One region of the Neobacillus sp. GCM10027624 genome, then DNA from elsewhere that is predicted to be linked to it. Evidence: riboswitches for the same ligand, from Rfam matches in the RefSeq annotation. Region 1 holds a riboswitch; the other holds the start of a gene.
The links. Region 1 has a riboswitch for cyclic di-AMP ahead of kimA (APC family permease). Riboswitches for the same ligand answer to the same signal wherever they lie in the genome.

Region 1 (12,164 bases):
TGGGACATACAGAATTATCCATTTCTTCGAGCATATGGAGTTTTTTTCGAGAAGCCGGTGGTGGAATATTAGTTGGAGCAGTGATTGGTTTTATCGGTATTCTGTTAACCTCAGAACACCGCTTTGGCTTTTTAAAAAAATACAGCATTGTAGTTAGCTTGCTTGTATCCATAAGCTCTTATTTAGTAGCAGGATTTATTCAAGCCAGCGGCTTTATGGCTACATTCACTGCAGGTCTTATCTCAGGAAACCCACAACTTTTTAGGTTACATATTGCAGAAGAAACCGACTCAACGGTTTTTGCATTTTCCGGTACCTTGACCTTAATTATGAGAACACTTATTTTTATGCTGTTAGGTACCCAGGTAGATTTTCATACTTTAGGCCAGTTTTGGTTACAAGGAATTTTGGTTGTACTCGTCTTTATGTTTATTGCAAGACCTCTAGCAGTCCTCCTATGTACATTGCCTGATCGCAAGGCAAAATGGAAATGGAATGAAATTGTGTTTATGTTCTGGGTTCGTGAAACAGGTGTTATTCCTGCCGCTCTTTCCGGGATGATTGTTGCAGCAAAAGTTGATTATGCAAACCAAATTGCTTCTGTTACTTTTATCGCTATATTAGTCACCATTCTAATTCAAGCAAGTACCACAGGATTTGTAGCCAAAAAGTTAGGAATTACTTTAAAACCTGTATAAAGTATTTAATGATTTTTACTCATTTATTTTTAGTCAATTAAGAAAAATGAATTATTACCTTCAGAGTATTATCATCAATATACAACAATCATTATCCGTATTTTAAATGTTATTGAAACCAAAAAAGGGCAGGACACCATTGGTGAACTCTGCCTTAAATAACTATATAATACTAGTCCAAGCTCCTCTATTTAAATCTTTGCATGCTCAAAGTAAAAAAGGTTTCTACAATTATGGGAACTAATAAGTATGGGAAAAATAAATTTAGTAAATGATTCGAAAATTAGATACAGTTGGTGAAAAAATGAACTATACAGGGAAAAATCATATCATTCTAATAGGATGGAATGATAAATCCAAAATACTTATAAGAGAAATTTTAAAGTTTAATGAAACCATTGATTTTCTCGTCATTAATAATTTAGAAAAAAATCACCTAACAGAAGAAAATCTGTTTTACATATATGGAGATCCCACTGATGAAAAGACGCTTTCCCAAGCAAATCTACCTGAAGCAAAAGGTGTGATTATTTTTGCAAATCAACTAACACAAATAAACTCTGATTCAAAAGGAACATTACTTATCGATGGAAAAACATTATTAATTGCCACTGCGTTAACATTCGTTCAAGAAAAATTGAATACTTCGATTTATGTTATCGCCGAAATAATGAATCAAGATCATATCCGTTTATTCAACAATATAAAGGTAAATAAATTTATTCTTACCGAAGAAATTAATTCCTATGAAGTAATAAATTCATTATTGGATCAATAAAAATTGTATATTTTCCTTGGAATTAATATACATCAATGTTTTTAACCTTGTTACTTTTCACCAATCCTTTATTTATACATCCTAATAATATAAAAAGCCCAAGCATCATTAGACTTGTAAATTGAATAAGTTGAGTAACATTCTTTTAAATGAACGTCGAGTATTTTTAAACTAGGATTTCTTATATACAGTAGTGTTGTTATGAAATTTAAGATTTGTTTATCCTCTTGGAACAAAAACTACATTGAATTCACAATCTTTTACTTGATAAGATAAAAGTGTATTGAGTCACCTTGGGGACACCATATTGACACATAAAGAAAATGGGGCTGCAGTTGCAACCCAACTTAAATCTTGAGTTATATAAGGAATAAATTACACTTTTTGAATTTAACATATTTTAAATAGAAGTTTTTTTATCGTACCCAACACCATTTATTACTTTTTAAGATGATATGGAACAGTTGAAATAATTACATCCTTGTGTCTAAACAACCATAGCCTAAGTAGCAATGCTGTTTGGTTGTGTAGTAAATTGTGCCACCATTTTTTCGGAATAAATTGCGGTATCACAATTTGAATAAGTGTATTTTCATCCTTTTCTTCAATTATTCTTACTAATCGTGATACAGGTTCTAATACTGATCTATATTTACTTTTTAATGTAAGTAAACGACATGGGTTACCCCACTTTTCCCATCTTTCCTCCATTTTTTCAATTGACTTGTCGTCAAATCCTACAAATAATGCTAATAAATTCTCATCACTCACACTCTTTGCAAAAGATAAAGTGTTTTGAACGACTCTGTGCACTCCTGAAACAAGAACAATTGTAACCACTTTTCTAGTTTCAGGTCGAATTGTTTCTAGGTCAATCTTTAACTCATTTGCTATGTCTTGATAATGATGATGAATTGCTAACGAACAAATTATGATAGCTGGTATGACAATAAGAACAATCCAAGCTCCACTCGTAAATTTAGTTACTGCAAAAATTAAAGCAACAATAGTAGTGATGACAGCACCAATAATGTTAATACAAAGTTTTAATTTCCAGCGAGGCCCTTTTACACGTTTCCACCGCTTCACTAAGCCAAATTGAGCAACTGTAAAAGATAAAAATACTCCAATAGCATATAAAGGTATTAATGCATTCGTATGAGCATGAAAGGCGATAATCAGTAAGCTCGCAGTAGCTGCCAACATAATAATCCCATTAGAATAACCTAATCGGTCTCCTCTGTTCGTAAGTCCACGCGGCAAAAAACCATCAGCTGCAACAATAGCAGCTAATTGCGAAAAACCAGTAAACGTAGAATTGGCTGCAAGAATAAGAACAATAAAAGTAAACCAGATAATGATTTGATATAAAATACCGTGTCCGAAATAATACTCCGTTAATTGAGAAAGCATTGTATTATTTGGATCTGGGGATATACCTCTTACATACAAATGGTAGGCAAACCCTAATAAAGTAACAGATGTAACTGTACCTAACGCTATATACGTTTTAATCGCACTTTTTTGTTGTGGCTCTCTGAATACAGGAACTGCATTGGAAATCGTCTCGATTCCAGTTAAAGCAGAGCAAGCTGAACTAAAAGCTTTTAATAGAAGTAAAACAGATAAACCTTTTGGGAATGTTCCAAATGGCGGTGTACTCGACTGGACAAAACCATGTGTAACCTCGTTGAAAAAGCCAGTAAATACTAGCAATAACATACAAGCCATAAACCCTAATGTTGGCCATGCAAAGATTTTTGCTGATTCAGCAACCCCTCGAAGATTCACCATTAATAAGATAAACACACAAAATATAGCAAGAACCGTTTCGTAAGGTACTACAATTGAATAAGCTGAGGATACTGCTTCCAATGCAGCTGATACAGATACAGCTACTGTCAAGATATAATCTACAAGTAACGCACTTGAAGCAATTAAAGCGACCCACTTTTGTTTGAAATTATCCTTTGCAATTGCGTAAGCACCACCACCATTCGGATATGCAAGGATTCCCATGATGTAGGAAACGATTAAAATTGCCAATAAAACAATGGTTGATATAGTTATAGGTACAATAAACCACTTTGCCTGATTTCCTAAACTAATTAGTTCCGTTATGCCAGATTCAGGACCATACGCGACAGATGAATATAAGTCTGCTGAAAGGATTGGCAGGGCTATATACCAAATCAATTTATTATGTGTTGCATTTAATTCCGCAGTTCGCATAGGTCTGCCAATTAATATACGTTTAACACTGTTAAAATTGGAAAAGGCTACCCAAATAGCTATTAGTGCAATAATAGCTAAAGCTAATTCAATAAAATGAGATGGATGTGTCACTTCTTTTTCTCCTTTGGTGGTAACAACTATTTTTTGAGCTAAAATGAAAATTTTAGTTAGTCCCCATATGATAATTGACTTTTGTTAGATTCTTTTAATGTAAATCTATCCAACTTTATTTTGCCCCCTTAAAAAAATACAAACAAAAAAAGACCTAAAAAATGAAAGATCTTTTATTGTGAATAAACACAAAAAAGAAACCCTTCAAAAGGTGGTCTTTGACCTCCTTCGCTTTGGCCTACGAAGTTAGCTGACGGGTAGGATGGCGAAAGAGTTAAACATCCCTTCTACATATTTTGTAGAATTAACCCCAAAAAAATGGGTCCTCCGTTCCCTAATGGGATTAGGCATGATATGTAGTTTTCTATGAAGAAGATATTACTCCCAAGAATGAAAGTTGTAAAGAGCGAATTTATACTTTAATTACATTCCTTTACAATTTCTTTTTCACCAAGGGTTCTTCAACAATCTTTGGAACAAAAAAATTCTATGTATCAATACAGGACTTTTGATTAAACTTTATTTAAAATCCACATCAAACTGTTCCCCATAGTAAGTGAAAAATGCTGTAAAGCAATTTAAAATTTTTAGGATAATAAAATTATGTTCAGTAAATATTATTGTCGTGGAGGTGATTTATTATGGCTAACAATCAACAACCAAACAAAACTCCAGCTGGAACTAACGCCCAACAGGTTAGACAGCAAAATGCTCAATCTGCTCAAGCTGGAGCTGGTCAATTCGGAACAGAATTTGCTAGCGAAACAAATGCACAAGAGGTAAGACGACAAAACCAACAATCCCGGCAAAATAACAACCAAAACTCTTAATTTGTGACTTTATAAAACACCTCTTATCGCCCGGTAGGGGGTGTCTTTTTTATGAACTTTTTTTGAGGTTTGAAGTACAAAATAAAAATCCACTTTGCGTTTCTTGCTAAAGTCTATATCACTTACAAATAAGTCTCTTAAAATTGTCCATCGTAATCCTTTGGGAATTTCATTTCGTTCTCCTTCAATTTTAAAATTCGATTATCGTACATTTTGGGCTGACCAGACTGTTACTTAAACTCTTACACCCGTCAGTTGAACAAGTACCTCAATAATTACACAATATCTTCGTAGTGCGAACTAAGTTAATACATATTACGGATAGAACTTTTGTTATTTAAATTTTTTAAAAAGAGGTCTTAAAATTACAGTTGGAAAAGATGTTCAATGACGCTTTTAAACCAGTATTTCTTTCCCCTTACTAATGGTTACTTTGTTAAGTTATCCCAGAACGGATTTACTCGTATTCCTTCACGCCGTACATAGGAATCAACGACGACATTAACATGAAGCTCAGGAAATCGATTGTTCCAATCCGTTTTTATTTTACTCCAGTACATCGGGTAGGTACGGTGAATAACTTCACCGAAGCCGAACACATCACTTTTTTTCTTCTGAACTGCTTTTATTGAATCTTCTACTTCCTTCTTAATTTCGCTTTCAACTTTTTGATCAATTTTTTTTATCACCTTCGGATTTGCTAAATCGATATCAGTATTCGCTTCACTAACCCATCCCTCGTTTTCAATATGCACATTGATAACAGGTTTTCCATATTTCATCATTGTGGAGACCTTCGTTTTTGATCGAATCGGAGCAATGGATAAGGCATTTTTTTTTCCATTCCAATTTACATTAATTGCTGTGCTTTCAGCCTTGTCTAATATCCAAACAACTCCTCGGGCGTCTTTTTGATCAACCCAACCTTTCAATTTTCCAGTTCTGAAAATGGCCAGACCATCAACCATTGCTATCGTATCAGCCTTCGTTCTTTGGAGAAAGTCACTTTTCCCCACCTCATCTTTATTTCCGATTAACTTAACCCCGTTTGCAACTGGCTGTTTTCCATTTGAAACTAATGAAACAAGGATATCATCGATTGTGATGTGCAAATTTTCCCCCAGCATTTTTTCCGTTACTTTAATTTCTTTTGTGATTTTAGTTACTGGCACCTTGTCAAGATGTGACAGGGTAGAAATCATTTCCTCTGCTGATGAGTTTCTTGCAACCACTAATTCAGTTGTGGTTCGGAATTCCGGATCGCGGTCCAAAGCATCCAATATATCAAGCATATCTGTTCGAGCTACTTCTTCACTGATGACAACTAAATTCGTATGTGCATAATAGAGCCGTCGGGAAATTTGCTTTGTTAAATTTCTGGCACCTTCTGTTAAGGTATTACCAGCACTTTTATATACGACAATCGGTAATCCTTGACCACCACCGGTCTGTCCCGTTGATACATTTCCAGGATTCACGATCTGTACCGAAAGGTGAAACTTTTTATCCTTTCCCCTGTCAATACCCAACGCCATGATAAATGCTAAATCTGTCAGCTCTTTTTGATTCCAGCAAGCACTGACGATTGGAAGGAACATAACCAATAAGAGAACAATCAACAAACACTTTTTCATATTTTTTACCTTTCGTTCCGAATTAGTGGTGAGCCCTGATATAATTTGGTCTTGTCCTTGCTATTTTTAGCTATTTTTTATTTCTTTTTTCATATAAAGTAGATTGTCCAAAAATGACCAAATTATCCCAATATCTTAAGTGTGGTGAAGCTTTTTAAATCAAAAATTAAACAACTATTTTAAACTCCTTCCTAAATTTATAACGGAGTTATGCCTGTTTGAGGTATTAAAATTTAATAATTTTACTTTCACTTTACAAATAGCTTGATTAAATGTTCTTACGCCGCTATTTATATCAAATGCGACGTTAATCATAAATTGCTTGTTCAACTAACCTGCCCCGTTAGCTTAAGTACATTTCTTCACAATCTTCACGACACAATTTAATATGTTATTCCACAATCTGGCCAGTTTGTGGAATATCAATTGTCTGCTCCAGTAGAGTGAATCTGGGTAAAGTATGAATCTTGAAATACAAAAAATGTCAATAAATTGTAACAATTACAATCGCCATAAGGATATGAAGATGTTATAATCGTCCTTGTTAGAAATAACCATACTCCTATTCACTTCAATTGCTTCTAAAGTCACTTATCCATTCACAAAACACGGGAGTATAAATTTATCTTTTAATTGGGGGATTTATTTAATGTGGGTAATTACTGTACATTCAAAAGAACATACTAGAATGTTTGAGTTTGACACAGAAAGAGAAGCAAGAGAAACTTTCGAGAAAATTCAGGGTAACAAAATCCTTTCAGAGGTTATCTATTTCAACGATTCTTACTTAGCAATCGCTGCTGTTTAGGATTCTTACCACGATTTATTAATTTAAAAAATTGAGTAAATTAATGTAACATAATAGTTAATACGTTGTTGTAAAAAGCCCTCGGATTTCTGTTGAATTCGAGGGCTTTACTTTTTGAGTTATGACACCATTAAATCAAAAAAAAACGATTTCCAAGCGGAATCGTCTTCAATAATATTTATTCAACTATAGCACACGTTACTTTAACTGTAATCCTTCACAAAGTTGAGATGTAACGGGTAGTTTAAGAGAAATTGTGAAAAAGTAACAAGCGTTTCTACTCGTTGTAGAAACGCAACTAGGCAAAGCTCTAAATTCTTTATTAATGGTACTGGTACGATGGATAAGGGTATGGGTATGGGTATGGGTATGGGTATGGATAATAGTATGGGTAGCTGCCAATGCCTGGGCCACCAAAACCAAGACCTGGATAATAACCAAGACCTGAGCCTGGTCCACCTAAACCAAGACCTGGAGCAAAACCAACGCCAGAGCCAGGTGCTCCTATACCTGGACCACCAAAACCAAGACCTGGACCAAAACCAGCACCAGAGCCTGGTCCGCCTAAACCAAGACCTGGAGCAAAACCAACACCAGAACCAGGTGCTCCTATACCTGGACCACCAAAACCATGACCATGACCTGGACCATGACCTGGACCATGACCTGGACCATGACCTGGACCAATCCTCTCATATGTTGGACTATAAGCATTATAATTAAGAATCACTTTCATCCTCCTCATTTAATTTACATTAGAGCATATGCATTTTGGGGATAAACTCCTGGGTAATCGTCCAGATTCTTTAAATATTATATGACAAATGCGGATAGGATAATTATTTAAGCTATCCTGCCCCTTTCGTGGAATAAGAAAAGGGCTGCCGAAGCAGAACCCCATACTTCAACATATGCACCCGTTAGCCATCCATGAAGCGCAAAAATCAGCGCTTCACCACAAAGAATGAAAAAGGTATGGAAGGGTCAATACTGATAAAGACCTTAATCCAGTCAACCAATTCATAGACTTATTCATTAAGCTCTACTCTTTTTTTTAACGATTGAGCAGGGTCTTCTTAAGAATTGTCATTTTTCTAATCTTGAGGAAGTTTATTTTCATGGTAGTTAAAGAAGCAGTATCAAATATTAGGCATTATTATTAATAAGGATTTGGTTGTTAATATGATGTTCAATATGTTTAAGATAATCTTTTACGAGCCACTCAAATGTTTTTTGTTGATTATTTCCTATATCACAAAGATTTGATAATCTCTCTTTTGGAATATTCGATATAGTATTTATGATTTGCTTATTTAATGCTAAAAAAAGGTTTAATATCTCATCAAGTGGTCTTTCTTGATAATTCTGAAGTATTACCCATTGGTTTTGATTATATGATTGGATAACAAATGGTTGTTCTTCGTACTGAATCTTTATAAACCTATTAATATTATTTATTGCAGAGTCGCATAGATGTCCTAAAATCTCTTTTTTGGACCATTTATTTGGTAATGGGCGATTTGATATTTCTGTTTCTGACATTGAGTTATATACCTTCGGTAATGTTTGTATCCAGTGGTTTAATCCATTAATTATATCCTCCACACGCCTTCACCCCTTCAATATGTATCTAAAAAACAATATTCGTCTAAAGACATTAATATCCCTTCTTACACTAAACTTTAGTTTAAATAAAAAAAGCATTACCCGTTTGTTGAAGAAGAAATGGTGTCCTAATTCACATAAGGATGCCAATGAAAATAGTAGTAAAAAACTATCAATCAATTCATAGATTTATAAACCGCTTTTCCATCACTTGCATACTATATAGTAGACGAGAAGGAAGCACCTTCGGTCAAATTGACTGACTAAACAATAGTCAGTCCTTTTTTTATTCAACTAACCTGCCCCGTTAGTTCAAGTGAAACATTTCACAAGGTACTTTCCACTAGTCATTTTTTAGGTTTCATAAAATAAGTTGAATGATTGTGGAATAACTCTGACAAAAACTAACATTTACCATTTTGATGAAAAACATTGGCAAAAACATGAAAATATGGAGTTTATGTTGGAGATTCCTCATAACATAAAGTACTATTAAATTAATATTGTTTTTCAAAAATTTATCATGCTGCTACTAAGTGGCTCGTTTGTTAGTAAAAAACCATCATACAGTTTTGTGAAATTTAGAACAGAGGAAGAATTAAGAGTAATTTAAAATTATTATTCCCACAGAAAAATTAGAAGGAGGATATTATGAGCGAAAATATTAAAACTTATGAAGCTGAAGGTATCAAAATATTTTGGAAACCCAATATTTGCAAACATGCAGCTGAATGTGTAAAGGGATTGCCAAGTGTATTCAATACCCAGAATAAACCTTGGGTATCACCACAGAATGCAACAGCTAAAAAAGTCATGGAAGTGATTGATCGTTGTCCAAGCAGAGCACTTACTTATGAGCAAAAATAAACAGAACTAAAATAGTTGGGAGAATAAGGAAATGACGGAAATTAAAATGGGCAAAAATGAATTCTATATTGAGGAATCTAATGAAATTATTGCAAGAATTCAATTTATCCCAAGCGGAAAAGATGTAAATGGAAGAAATTTAATTATTGTAAGCCATACAGTTGTATACGAGGGACATAATGGTCGTGGATTAGGCAAAGAATTAGTAAACAAGATAGCTGAATATGCAAGAGATGAAAACTTATATATTATTCCTGTATGTCCTTACGCAAAAAGTATTCTTGAAAGTAAGGAAGAGTATCAAGGTGTACTAGCAAATTGATGCCATTTTATTATATATGCGTTGAATCTGATCTGCTACACTTAACTGTACAAAAAAATAAGGTCAAGTAGACTTATCACTAAATCAGGGCATACTGCTAATTAGTATAAGAGATCCAGTGAAGAAGCCACGATAACGAGACAACCAATTTTTTAAAATGCCTAGAGATTAAATAAAAACACCGACAATCAAATCGGTGTTTTTATTGATTTATTTATAATTGGACATTAAACAATTGCCTTAACCTTCTGGTGTCTTCGTATTCCATTGCAGCATTCCAAAAACGCATCTTTCCTTCATAGGCGTGCGTATAATAAGAGTTCTCAATAAACTCCTCATTACCTTGTGAAAGATCATACTTCAACTAATCTGCCACGTTAGCACAATAAGAAAATGGGATCGCCGCAGCCATCCCATTCTTTAACTCTTGCCCCCGTAAGCTTAAGTGCAATCGTTCACAAATGCATTTGATTTCGCTTTTTTCAAAATTACCTGTTATTATCGATGGTAAGACTTTTATGGTGTAGGTATAGGAATTACGGGAAACGCAAAATGCCCAATAGCATAAACAGTTAATGTTCCAGGACTATGCTCCATATGGGCTTTCCCGTCAGCTCTCCATATTTGTACCGTATTATCAACTATTGGATTGCTAGCAGTAAAAAGGTTTCCATAACCACTACCGGAATAAATCTGAGCGCCTCCTCTAGTAATGATAAAATCACGGAATGCATTCACTTGTGCTGAGGGAAAATCAGAAGTAGGACCTACATCACTAGTAATTTGTGATGCTATCGCTATATTTGAATTATTTGGTTTAAGACCAATTGCAAAAACGTCAATTGTAGCTGGATCAGAAACAAAATGGTCTTTAGCGCTGGCTTTCCAAGTATCATTACTAAGGGGATACGATTCGTACAAAAAATTTCCTGCAGCAGCTCTAATGGCCACGTTCGTGCACCACCACAGGTGAGGCTATAGCTTGAGTCTATAGTTACTGTACCCCAAGGATTGGGAATTGCTGGATCTGATGTGGTTGTCCACAATCGGACATCCCATTCATTATTGGGATCTTTCAATCCAATAGCATAGGCATGGATTTTATTATAGCTATGGATTTGACTTGCTCTTGCAAACCACCCATTTTTTAAGATCGTCTGTAGGATATGACCCTGTAAGAAGACAACCAGCATCTCCTCCTTCATTTAAAGGTTTTGCAACATATTCCACCCATCCTCCACCACCGATAACTTTATAACCGTCTGGTACTTTAACTTCCACATATGGGGTTTCGTTAATGTGACTATTCGCTGAGAACACTGTAACTATATCTTGCAAAATCCCTCTAGCCATTTTACTTCTCCTTTCTTAGTCTCTTTTGGTTTCTTATACCTTAATAATCTCAATACGGTAAAGTTATATTCTTAGTCTCGGCACAAATAATTGACGAAAGTTAAACAGTTTTGATTCATGAGCCTATTCAACTATCTGCCCCGTTAGCTCAATAAAAAAGGCTGCCACAGCAACCTCCCCTTCTTAATTTCAAGCACCCGTTAGTTAAAGAAGCACCTTCTTATTTGTAGCACAGTTTCTTCATAGGGCGACATATTTCTTGTCGTTTTCTGACAACTTTTGTCGAAACTATTTCTATTTTTAGAAAATCCTCTTATAATTGCTTTCGTGTGATTTTTATAAGTAATTTTTTACTAGGAGTAAGTACCCATTATGAATAAAGAATCATGTGAATCATTACTGTTAAATCAGATTGATATATTAAAAAAGAAAATGATTGACCTTGCTAAAGGTACAGGTATTAATAGCTATGAAACATTGAGATGCAGCCAAGAGTTAGATACCGTACTAAATCTACATATGAAACATTTTTCTAATAAAAATGAATTAAATACTACTTCCTGAATTTGCAAGTTTTAGTCAGGAGTTTCCTGATTTTTTTATTCTTAAAATATTTTATTGTAAGCACTTGTCCTTTTCCTTATTTTCTTATTTACATAAAATAAATTATTAGTTCATACCACAACCTTATTTTTTCACTTTCCTTGAAAGCGTCATTTTGGCGCTTTTTTATTTACTTCACACTATTCATCAATTGGGACGTTAATCATAAATTTCTTGTTCAACTAAACTGCCCGAAAGTGGAACAAGCAAAAAAGGCTGCCGTAGCAACCCAATCTTATTTAACTCTTGCACCCGTTTGTTTAAGTAGAACTTTTCACAAACTAGTTCTTGACCGTAAGCCGAATAAAAAAAGGGATTGT
Region 2 (12,164 bases), on a different contig from region 1:
ACATTTGTACCAACAAAATCAAAATCAATCATATCAGCATAGCCAGCCATCTGTTACACCTTATCAGCAGCCTGCTTATGGATACCCGGCGTCGCAAACCTATCCTCAGGCTCCAAATATTAATTCAACTTATAGCGGTGAGGATATTATTTGCCCTCGATGCCATTCATCCAATGTCCGTACAGGACAAAAGGGTTTTGGGCTCGGAAAAGCGGCAATTGGAGGGCTCATTCTTGGGCCAATCGGATTACTAGGCGGCTTTATTGGGAAAAACCAGCTGAAATTTACTTGTAACAGCTGTGGAAACTCTTGGTCCCCTTCTCAGACGGACTATGTAGAATGGGCGAATACGCAAAAAAGAAGGGCTCAGGAGTTATTCAACCGTTACAAAAGTCAGGATGTTTTAGAGGCAGTTGTTGCTGCGTGTGCATTAGTTTCGATGGCAGATGGTCATCTTGATGCATCAGAACGACAAAAAATGCTGGAGTTTGTTCATCAAAGTGAGGAACTACGTGTTTTTGACTCACAAAAAGTCATTCAGAAATTTAATTTATTTGTATCCAAGATTGAACAAGATCATATAATGGGCCGTGCAGAGGCATTTCGTGCATTAGGAAAGGTAAGAACTAAACCAGAAATTGCAAGATTGATTGCCCGTTATTGTATCGCCATTGGGTATGCAGATGGAAATTTTGATCAGTATGAAAAGCAAATGGTATCGGATATTTGCCGTGAGCTTGGATTAAATCCTGGAGAATTTCTTTCCTAACAGGTTAAAAGCCGCAATCCTAATGGATTACGGCTTTTTTCACTTCACCCAAATACGTTTATTTTCAACTCTGTTTGTAAGCCCCATTGAGTCTAATTTTTCTAAAAACGGAATCATGTATTTTCGAGAAAGATCTAAAATTTCCTTTGCATTTCCAACTTCAAACTCCCCACCAGTACCGCTGCGAAGTTTTTCCACTGCTGCATTGAATACCTCCCCGGCATACGCTATTTGTTCATCCAACGAAACAATTAATTTCTTTTCTTCCAAGAAACGCTCTAAGTCCACTTCCAACGATTCAGGAATACCTGCAGCCGAAAAATAATCTTTCAGATTACGAACCTTTAATCCATCTTTTTTCAATGCTTCAAGCATATTTTCTGAACGCTTTTTCCAGTTCTTTGGCACATGCGGAATAAAACTAGAAATAGAAACAAATTGATCTTTTCGTTTAAAAACTCCATTATTAATACCGTTATCGAGCACGAACTCCAATAACGCTTTCGGTATTCCTCTTTGTATGGTTTGAAACAACTCTGCTTTATTCATTCCGGGTTTCATTGTGTGCCGCTGCTGATAGTCCTGTAAGCGGTCATAGATATCCTCTTCGATTGAATGGATAATCGTCATCATTGTATACTCTTTACCATTATATAAAATAAATTCTTCATCCTTTAATTGCTCCGTTAACTTCACTTCGTCAAGTGCAGTTCGCTTAATTAGTTCTGTAATGGAAAGACTTCTTGCTTCCATTAAAGCTGTAAAGATTCGCTCTTTCGGGGAACCTGCCTTTTTCTTCTCCAACTCTTCAATCGTCTGATTTCCGAATTTATATTTATCTCCTCGAGGGTCAATAACCCAGCCCCCGCCGATCGTCTCCGCTGGGCTTGGCCTGCGAAGAATAAAGCGGTCTCCTCGTTTCGTGAGAATTTCTTCTTCCAACCTAAGCTGGCAAAGAATTTCATCCGTCTCCTCATCAAGCACATTTCGGTCAAAAAAGACAATTCTCCCCATTACCTCTGAAGTTCCAATGTGAAGCTTAATAGGCATACGCTGTTTGACAATGTGCTCAAGGTCTTCTACAACCCGTATTGCAACATCCACTATTTTTGACACGATAAAATGTTCGGATGATACTAGGACATCGCCTCGTTCGATGTCTTCCTTTGCAACCCCGGAAAGATTAATGGCTGCCCTTTGACCAGCAAAGGCTTTTTGTGCCGGCTGGTGATGGACCTGAATTTGCCTAGCCTTGACATCAAGCCCTGCAGGCAAAACTTTTAATGTCTGTCCTTCTTCAACCGTCCCTTCATATACAGTACCTCTTATGACCGTACCCTGACCTTTTACAGAGAAAACCTGGTCAATCGGCAGACGAAAAGCCCCCTTGGCATCACGCATTTCTTTTTCCTTTAAAGTTTTAATGATTAATTCCTTTATTTCTTCAATTCCTTTTTTAGAAAGACTGTCCACTAGAACGAATGGTGCATCTTCAAATACAGTTCCTGTAAGTTCACCTAAAATGTCATCCTTGACCAGTTCAATGAATTCCTCTTCTACACGGTCAATTTTAGTAATAGCAATAATCCCGTTTTTAATTCCAAGGAAACGAAGAATTTCCAGATGTTCACTTGTTTGCGGCATGACGCCTTCATCAGCCGCCACGACGAGCACCACCAGGTCAATTCCGGCAACCCCGGCAATCATTTGCCGAATAAACCGCTCATGTCCTGGCACATCTATCACTGATATTTGTATTTCATCATCTTCATATAATGGAGCAAATCCAAGTTCGATTGAGATTTGACGTTCTTTTTCTTCCTTTAAGCGGTCGGTATCGACATTCGTGAGGGCCTTTGTCAAGGATGTTTTCCCATGATCAATATGCCCCGCCATCCCAATTGTAAAATACCTTTTTTCCAAGCATGCCACCTACTTTTTTGTTCTCACCTTTACTGTAGCTTTAATGGTTAAATTGTTCAAGCGAACATTTTCAGACAGAAAAGTAAGCCCCGACTGCCCCGCAGTATTCACCCTTCTTTAAAAACACTCCCGTAAGTCCTAGCCTGTTCATGTAAAATTCAAGTCCTTTTCGTAACGATTGGTTCCCGACCAATGTGCTTCCGATAAAGACCACTTGATTTACTTGATGAATGGCCGCGGCCTGAAGCGTTAATAATACAATTGTTTCCGTGATCATATTTGAAAGGGCCGCCATTTGGTCTGCATCTGTATGCTTCACCTTTTTCCCTTTTGCAAAATTTGCTGCTGTGAGGTTCCCATCAATCGGTGGTTCAGCCGATTCATAAATATCCCTCACCAGTAAATCCACTTTGCTTTTATCACCTTCATTTGCTAGGATTGTCAGCTCTTGAAAATCCTCCACTTTCGTTAACAACGAACCAAGCCCTGTAAAGGTTCCTCCCCCTATTCCACTTCCAAGAATCCGTTCATACTTATTCCCCTTCACAACGTGCCAAGATGTTCCAGTTCCAATATTGACTAATAGAAAGGGATCCTCCCATTTTTCCCCTTCCTCTTGTAAAAGTAACTTTGCTCCCTCACACGTTGCTAGAAATTCCGGAATGATGATTTCATCTGGAAAAAAATCTTGTTGAATTATATGTGCTTTTCCACCGGTCAAAGCAGCTTTTACATTTGGTGCAACGATTTTCAACCAAGCTATAGCAATTTCCATCTCAAAAATTGGAAACCTTTTATAATGCATTCTATTTTTTTCCTGATACGCAATCTTAATCAACGAGCCGCCTGCATCTATTCCCACCTTCAAACTAAACACTCCTTTTGTGTTGCTTTTCATTATGTATTTGACAATTCACTTGGATTCCCTTCCCACCTCTCATAAACCTTAGGGTATATAATGCCTCGTTTTCTCTTTTTCCCTAATAGTCAAATGCCCTTTTTTAGAATTCAAATATTTTTTCAAGCAAAAGCGTACACAAATTTTTCAAAATTTTATATAATAGGGATATATAAAATTTGCACTAGGGAAACTTTTATTGACGAACGAACAAACCTTGGTATAACGAAAAATAAACTTAAAGAAAGGATGGTGTCTTATGAGCCAAACAGATTCAGTTACTGTTCAGAGGGCTCGGGCTGCAGAAAGCCGAACGGTTTCAGCCGCAAGAGATGCCATTAATGGAAAGGTTAAAGGCATCCGTGCATTGCTTCCGTTTCTCGGACCTGCATTTATTGCCTCCATAGCCTATGTGGATCCAGGAAATTTCGCAACCAATATTCAAAGCGGTGCGAGCTTTGGTTATAAAATGCTTTGGGTAATCGTTTTAGCTAACTTGATGGCCATGTTGCTGCAAAATATGTCAGCAAAATTAGGAATTGCTACTGGCAGAAGTCTTCCGGAGGTTTGCCGGGACCATATGCCGAAATGGCTGACCTACGGCATGTGGGTTGTTTCAGAACTGGCTGCAATGGCTACCGACCTTGCTGAATTCTTAGGTGCAACCCTAGCACTAAATTTACTTGCCGGTATCCCAATGCTATATGCAACGATTATCGTTGGTATTGTCACCTATCTTATTTTAATGTTAGAAAAATTCGGATTCCGTCCGTTAGAAAAATTCATTGCCGCATTTGCTGTTCTTATCGGCTTATGTTATTTAGTTGAAACCGTCATTTCCAAACCGGATCTTGGCCTAATTGCCTACCATAGTGTAACACCGTGGCTTGGCAACAAAGAAAGTATTATACTGGCAGTTGGTGTAATCGGCGCAACGGTCATGCCGCATGCAATCTATTTGCACTCAAGCCTGACGCAAAATCGAATTGTGCCACGAAATGATATGGAAAAAATCAAAATTCAAAAGTTTAGTACGAAAGAAATCATGATTGCCATGACGCTTGCCGGATTTGTCAACTTAGCAATGATGTATATGGCTGCATCCGTCTTTAACACGACTGGAAACAGTCATATTGCGGATCTTACCACAGCCTACCATACCTTAACACCGCTGCTTGGTTCGGCCGCAGCAAGTGTATTCTTGATTTCATTACTTGCTTCCGGTGTTTCAAGCTCTGTAGTGGGAACGATGGCTGGTCAGGTTATTATGCAAGGTTTTGTTGGATTTACGATTCCATTATGGATTCGACGATTGGTTACGATGCTTCCAACCTTTATTATCGTTGCTATCGGGGTTGACCCAACAAGGACACTTGTCATCAGTCAGGTGGTTCTAAGTATTGTTCTACCTTGTCCGATTATTGCGCTCATCTACTTCACCCAGAAGAAGGAATTAATGGGTGTGTTAACGAATAAACGAATAACTACGATTCTATCAACGATTTTTGCTATCGTGATTTTAGGGTTAAACTGCTGGTTAATTGTTCAGACATTTTTTGGATAAAAGTAAAGCACACAGTTTGTGTGCTTTTTTACTTTCTTATTTGTCCATTATTCAATTTTCACCTTAATCGTATCGATTGCATTATAACCATACCCCTTACGGTTCCACACCGCTTCCTTTGGCTGCTCGCCGCCTTCTAATTCCAGAGCCCTCGAAAGGATGGTGTACTCTCCTTTTTCAAGCACCTCCCACTTATATTCCCAACGAACCCAAGCATACTTTTCCGGTGATTGCACCAAATCAGCAAGGCTCCAAGTCATCCCCCCGTCTACACTCACTTCAATTTTCGTGATCAACCCTCTCCCAGTCCAGGCAATTCCTGCAATAATATGAACTCCTGTATTAAGAATTTGCCGGTCCATTGGCTGTTGAATCGTTGAGTTTATTTTCATTGTTGTCACCGGTAATTTTCCCTCATCTGAATCCTTTTTGGGGTAATAGACATAATCAACCGCCTGAAAAGGGCCTTTAAATTCATGGTCAATCACGGTGATCTTTTTAATCCATTTTACCGAGGCCATCGCATACCATTCCGGGACAATTAACCTCAGAGGAAACCCGTGCTTAAAAGGAATCGGCTTTCCATTATACTCATAGGCAATTAAGGTATCGGTATGCAGTGCTTTTTCAATCGGCAAACTCCTACTAAAATAAGTAAGTTCGTTCAAGTCTGTTCGTATGCCAAAGTCATATCCCTCAAAAACTACTTCTCTAGCTGTTTCCATTACACCCGTGTACCCGAGCAATGTTCTTAATGAGACACCCTTCCAGATACCTTGACTGATTGCCCCTTTTTGCCACTGCTCGCCAAATACTTTTGGTTTAAAAAATCCCCTCTTATTCCCCGCGCATTCAAGTACAGTCTTTACTGTTTTGGATGGCAATACTTGAATTTCCTGCAGTGAAAATGTTCTATGATAATGTACAGAGCCATCAACATGAAACCAATAAAAGGAAGATACAAAATTCGGGTAAGAAAAATGGTTTCTCCGATAAAACAGATTTTCACGCACAAAATCTTTATGGATAAAATGAATTGGTGTTTCTTGATTCTCGGGGTCTATGTTTCTCGTAATCAAATATGGTTTTTGTGATTTTTGCATAAATCTCCTCTCTAAAAATAAAATTTTTTACTTCATTCATATGAAAAAATCCACAAAAAAGAAGACCTAACGAATGAGTTTACTTTAGAGTATTTACAAATTCAAATAGAGGGAGTAAGATATGATTCGTAATTTAATTTTTTGAATCGCTGAGTTCCAATTGGGAACGGGGGAACCATCATTGAAAAGTCTTACAAAAACTTTTCTATGGGGTGAATCTTAAAAAGATATTTCTATTCTGATGCTTGTCTTTTTAAGTAGGGTGACTCTTACATCCGAATCCGTCAGCTAACCTCGTAAGCGTACTGAAGAGATATCATTTAAATCGTGCAAGCAGCATGTTTATTTCATGATGCCCAAAAGCCGCCACGAGGAGATTTCTCTCTTCCGTGGCTTTTTTATTTTTTAGGTGGTTTATGAAAAAACCTACACTATCAAACTTTTAAATAATGTTTTTCGGGAGAGGTCTTACATATGACTAAACAGTTTGCAGTAATCGGGATGGGCCGCTTTGGTTCGAGTCTTTCAGCTGAGTTATTTAAAGAAGGTGCTGAAGTTTTAGTTATTGATAAAAACGAGAAAAGGATTCAAGAAAATTCAGATTTCTCAACACATGCAGTAGTTGCAGACACAACAGATGAGAGGGTAATAAAAGAGCTGGGTCTTCGAAACATGGATGTGGTTGTGGTAGCCATAGGAGACGATATTCAAGCAAGTATTTTAACTGTCATGATTTTAAAAGAATTAGGGGCCATACAAGTTATAGCAAAGGCTGTTACAAATCAGCATGCAAAAGTTCTTACTCAGGTCGGGGCTGATCGGGTCGTTTTACCTGAACGAGAAACAGGCATCCGAATTGCTAAGAATCTTTTGTCACCTAATGTCCTTGATTTTATTGAACTATCCGATGAATATAAAATAGAAGAAATTGTTGCCTCTTCATTCATGATAGGAAAAAGCCTTCGTGAATTGGATATTCGGGCAAAATACCAATTAAGTGTTATCGCCATTAAAAGTGACGGAAAGATGAACATCTCACCATTTCCAGATGATAAGATCAATCCTGGTGATACTCTTGTTGTCCTTGGTGAAAAGAAACTTTTAAAGAAATTTGAAACGAAAACTGAAAAAGCACTTTTTATCATATAAAAAAGGAAAAAGAGCTAGGATCGCTTAAAAACAATTGATCCGCAAGCTCTTTTTTTACTAAATAATTCCCCTGATTTGATTACCATTTTCCATAAGCTTAGCCGTATTTTCCTCGTACAAACCTAGTGCCCATTCCCGAATTCGGTCTGAACTTAATTTCTCCCATTTTTCTAAACTAGGAATCTCCTCTACTCCAAATGCAAGTTCCGATAATCTTTTTAAAATGACCAAAGAAGAATAGGAATGCGGTAGAAACGGATCATTTTTCTTTTCATAAAAAAATTTATTTATAAGTTTAAATGAATTTGGTTCGTAAATTAATTCAACCAGCTTTGCACGGTATTCTAAATCCTTAGCCTGAAGATGAGGGAAACGGGAAAAATCACTGAAATGCTGGGCCTCGTGCTTCAAATAACTGATTTGAAATTCTCTGCATTCATGATTCTCCTTCTTATGCTCCGGACGATCCGCTACATAGTAAAGTCCATCTGGTTTTGCCCAGCCACCTGCGAATTTTTCACCAAATGTAGCATAATGGGCCCAGCTTTGTAAAATAAAATCTGACAAAAAATAAACCGTTACTTTTTGGGTATGGTGTGGCAGTTCGACTGTAAAATTTTCTTTATCAGTTGTTTTCCAAATATATGGGCCCCTATATGGCGGTGTTACCCCACCAACAAACTCATACCCTTTTTCTTTAAATTGGATCGATAATTGCTTCTCCAATCGGTCCAATTCCTCATCTTGTTGATGACCATAAATTAAATCCGAAAGTGAACGCCTTAGTCGATTTTCTGAATAAATCACACTTTTATGCGTTAACACCGACCTGAAGTATTCGAAATAGACAGAAAGAACCTTTTGGATCCACGGATCCTCTGATTTAAAACGATCATTCGGATTTTCACTAAAAAAACGTTGATAATATTTCGATTCCAGTTTTAGAAATTTAGCATTTTTATCTGGAACTGAACGGAGATATTTATATGCTGCGATTACATCTCCTTGTAAACAATAGGCATACAATTTTGATTCATCCATCCTAAGGCTTCCCTCTCCTGTTTTGCATCATAACTTTGATTGTACCAAACTTTTTTACATTTAAGAAAAAATAAGTTTTTTGCTCCTGATGCATTGGTTGCTTCTAATACTTGAAAGCTGCGATTTCGAGTTCATTTTTAATTAAATTCCGTATATCGTGATCTTTATCAACTATAAGAATTGATTTCCCCCCGATTTTTCATCGTAACACTACTTTTAATCAATACTGTTAATTAATTCGGTCATCATTTCCTGATCCATCGGACCGATAATTTTCTTTCTAATGATACCTTTTGTATCAATGATATAACTCGTTGGAATCGTGAAAGTCTGATAGGTTTCCCCGATTTTCCCTTTAACATCAAGTAATACTGGAAAAGTTAAACCGTAATCCTTTACAAACTTACTAATATTACTTGAATTTCTTTCTGCTGTAGTCAAATTCACAGCTAAAATTTCTACATTTTTTCCTTTTTGAGCATGATAAAATTCTTGCATATGGGGCATTTCCGCTTTACATGGCGGGCACCAAGTTGCCCAAAAATTTAAAATTACTTTCTTTCCTTTCAAATCTGAAAGTTTTACCACTTTCCCTGTTAAGCTCTTTAATTGAAAATCAACTGCGCTGTCCCTTTCTTGTATACCCGCATTTACTGTTTTGCTGCTAACAGCTTGAGCCTCCTGTTTATTTTGGTTTGGTTCATTAGATGAAAAGAAATGATTGTAAATTCCCCAACCGAATAAACACATTAAACCGATTACTACAAGTATTTTTTTCACTAATTCCACTCCTTTAAGTTGCAAAAGCAGATTAAATAGCACTTATCTTTATTATTATTGACGGTTCAAGAAGTAACAGACAGACTTTCCAAATTATAAATCCTAAAAATAGACTATTGATAGTAAATCGAAGACTTTTTTATTCATCTCGCTATTTTGTGATTTCATCAACCTAAATTTTATAATGATTACTCCAATTAGTATGACCAGTCCTAGTAATAACCATTTAAGCAAAATAGCAAAAGAACCAATTGGGATCACTTGGCATGAGGAGCCTTCTCTGACCGTCCACCAACCGCTCGCGCCAGGAGCGGAGATCAACATCCACGTTTAACAGTGCCAATAAAAAAAGAAAAAAGCTGCCTAATGTAAAGCAGCTTTTTTAAAACAATTTTCCTACTATTTAAATTGGAAATAAATCAGATGATAAGTAACGTTCACCTGTGTCCGGTGCCAATCCTAAGACATTTGCATCAGAAGGAAGTTTCTTGGCAATTTCTAAAGCATAATAGATAGAAGCTGCTCCTGAGGCGCCTACTAAAATTCCTTCCTCGGCAGCCAAACGGCGTGCAATGTTCTGGGCATCCTGATCCTCAATTAATAAAATTTTATCATAAATAGATTGATTTAAAATTTTCGGTATAAAGCCTGGGCCCGTCCCAGGGATTTTATGCGGGCCAGGTCGTCCTCCGGATAAAACGGGCGACCCAGCAGGTTCAACCACGTAAATCTTTAGATTTGGTATTTTTTCTTTTAGCACTTCACCCGTGCCAGTAACAGTACCGCCTGTGCCAGCCGTACAAATAAAAGCATCTAATTTCCCCTTAAATGCCTCGTAGATTTCAATCGCTGTTGTATCCCGATGAGCATCTGAATTGGCACTGTTTTCAAATTGCATCGGAATAAAATAATCAGGAATCTCTTCCGCAATCCGGTAAGCTTCTTCAATCGCTCCACGCATGCCATGTTCAGATGAAGTTAAATGCACTTCTGCACCATAAGCTTTTAGAATTTTAATTCTCTCTTCTGTTGCATTATTCGGCATAGTAATGATACAACGGTACTTCCTGGCGGCACAAACCATCGCTAAACCAATTCCGGTATTTCCCGATGTTGGCTCAATAATAACGGTTTTACCAGGAATAATTTTCCCCTCTTCTTCGGCTACCTTTATCATATTAAAAGCAGCACGGTCTTTTACACTACCTCCGGGATTAAAGGATTCCAATTTAATGTAAACAGAAGCACCGTTTGGGTCCGCCAAATTATTTAACTTTACGATTGGGGTATGACCAATCAGCTCTAAAATAGAATTATGTAGTTTCATAATAGCACTCCGTTTCATTCAGTATATTTCTATTGGAATTATAAGCTTTTGCTCTCCATATTTCAAATAACGAAGTTTTAGAAAAGAAGAATCAGCTCCGCCTTTCTTTTAAATTATTACTATTCCATTAAAATAAACCTATTTCTTTCATTCACATTAAAATGTAAGGGTTACATCTGCATCTTTAGCATAGTCTATAACTTTTCTTATAAAATGGTCATCCAAGTTTTCACTGCTGTTACTAAGATTAAAATCCCCATAATAATTTGCAAAACTTTTGTATTCACACGTTTCCCAACATTCGCTCCTATTGGCGAAGCAATTAAACTGGCTGCAACCATAATGAGTGAAGGCAGGATTTCCACTTGTCCAGTAGAAATTTTTCCGGAAACAGCACCTATTGATGAAATAAATGTAATGGCTAAGGAAGAGGCAATCGTCATTCGAGTTGGGATTTTTAAAACTACCAGCATAATGGGTACTAACAAGAATGCACCTCCAGCTCCCACAACACCTGCGCCAATTCCTACGATGAAGGCAAAAAGGGCTGCAAGCCATTTGTTAAATTTGACATCTTCTAAAGGGATGTTATCAATTCCTCTTTTTGGAACGAACATCATCATAACAGCAATTAATGCTAAAATTCCATACACGATATTAATTCCACTTTCCGGCAAATGAGTAGATCCGAATCCCCCGATAAAACTGCCAATCAGGATACTAACTCCCATATAGGTAATGAGCGTTTTATTTAGAAATCCACCTTTACGGTAAGCCAAAACACCGAAAATAGTTGCAAAAAAAACCTGGATAGCTGTAATACCTGAAACTTCATGTGCTGTAAAATGCCCTACCCCAATTGCTACTGGAATATATAACAACATTGGGTAGTTAATGATCGCTCCACCTATTCCTAACATCCCTGAAATAAAGGAGCCTACTATTCCAATTAGGAAGATTGTAATGATTAAGCTAATCGCCATGTTGCCCTCCTTTTAATGGTACTTCCCACATTTCTGCTCCCTTAATTTTAACAGGTGTTTGTTAAGAATTTAAAAAAATAAAATTTCAGGGACTCAAATACCCACACAGGTATTAAACATCCGATAAAAAAGAGACAATTTACAAGCTCAACAATATACCCGTATAGGTATATTGTCAACTTCAATTTTTTATTCACAAATCCTTCTTACCATCCATACTATAAAAAAGAGCAATATCTATTGTAAAATTGCGATAATATTGTATAATTCATAGTATAGACATAGGAATTAACGGATTAGGAGGTTGAGTATGGGGTTTTTTAAAAATCTATTTATTGATCGTTGCCCTAAGTGCAATAAAATATTAGAAACTCATCAATCAAAAACTTTAAAAGGGATTGTCATTAAATCCTGTCCCGATCAACATTATCAAAAAGAATTTCATCCAGCTTTTGAAACCTATATTGAAAGCCATAAGGTTTCTTAACACAACAACCCAGCAGATATGTGCAGGGTTGTTTTCATTTCTAATCTACCCTTCTTTTTTCAAAGGTACTGATAAACAAGCCTGGGACTACTTCAATGTCCTGAACCAACTGATAACCATTTTTTAAGTAAAGGTTTTTA

Region 2: it holds a riboswitch for cyclic di-AMP, as region 1 does, so the genes downstream of both, ACFQZ9_RS08520 (potassium channel family protein) here and kimA (APC family permease) in region 1, are expected to answer to the same signal.

What each region holds. Positions count from the first base shown of each region.
Region 1 covers NZ_JBHTHD010000002.1:518,980-531,143, forward strand. The annotation lists gene ACFQZ9_RS02485 (cation:proton antiporter) at 1-698, shown strand, start outside; gene ACFQZ9_RS02490 (potassium channel family protein) at 970-1,476, shown strand; gene kimA (APC family permease) at 1,915-3,822, opposite strand; cyclic di-AMP (ydaO/yuaA leader) riboswitch at 4,043-4,182, opposite strand; gene ACFQZ9_RS02500 (gamma-type small acid-soluble spore protein) at 4,464-4,652, shown strand; gene ACFQZ9_RS02505 (Ger(x)C family spore germination protein) at 5,081-6,286, opposite strand; gene ACFQZ9_RS02510 (hypothetical protein) at 6,936-7,094, shown strand; gene ACFQZ9_RS02515 (hypothetical protein) at 7,417-7,824, opposite strand; gene ACFQZ9_RS02520 (DinB family protein) at 8,241-8,699, opposite strand; gene ACFQZ9_RS02525 ((4Fe-4S)-binding protein) at 9,351-9,566, shown strand; gene ACFQZ9_RS02530 (GNAT family N-acetyltransferase) at 9,598-9,888, shown strand; gene ACFQZ9_RS02535 (hypothetical protein) at 10,405-10,839, opposite strand; gene ACFQZ9_RS02540 (hypothetical protein) at 10,999-11,241, opposite strand; gene ACFQZ9_RS02545 (Spo0E family sporulation regulatory protein-aspartic acid phosphatase) at 11,614-11,805, shown strand.
Region 2 covers NZ_JBHTHD010000003.1:717,625-729,788, reverse strand. The annotation lists gene ACFQZ9_RS08545 (TerD family protein) at 1-769, shown strand, start outside; gene selB (selenocysteine-specific translation elongation factor) at 809-2,692, opposite strand; gene coaW (type II pantothenate kinase) at 2,763-3,554, opposite strand; gene ACFQZ9_RS08530 (divalent metal cation transporter) at 3,850-5,154, shown strand; gene ACFQZ9_RS08525 (sulfite oxidase) at 5,202-6,257, opposite strand; cyclic di-AMP (ydaO/yuaA leader) riboswitch at 6,395-6,575, shown strand; gene ACFQZ9_RS08520 (potassium channel family protein) at 6,732-7,406, shown strand; gene ACFQZ9_RS08515 (hypothetical protein) at 7,464-8,447, opposite strand; gene ACFQZ9_RS08510 (TlpA disulfide reductase family protein) at 8,664-9,227, opposite strand; gene cysK (cysteine synthase A) at 9,631-10,554, opposite strand; gene ACFQZ9_RS08500 (sulfite exporter TauE/SafE family protein) at 10,761-11,537, opposite strand; gene ACFQZ9_RS08495 (hypothetical protein) at 11,848-12,024, shown strand; gene ACFQZ9_RS08490 (GNAT family N-acetyltransferase) at 12,065-12,164, opposite strand, start outside.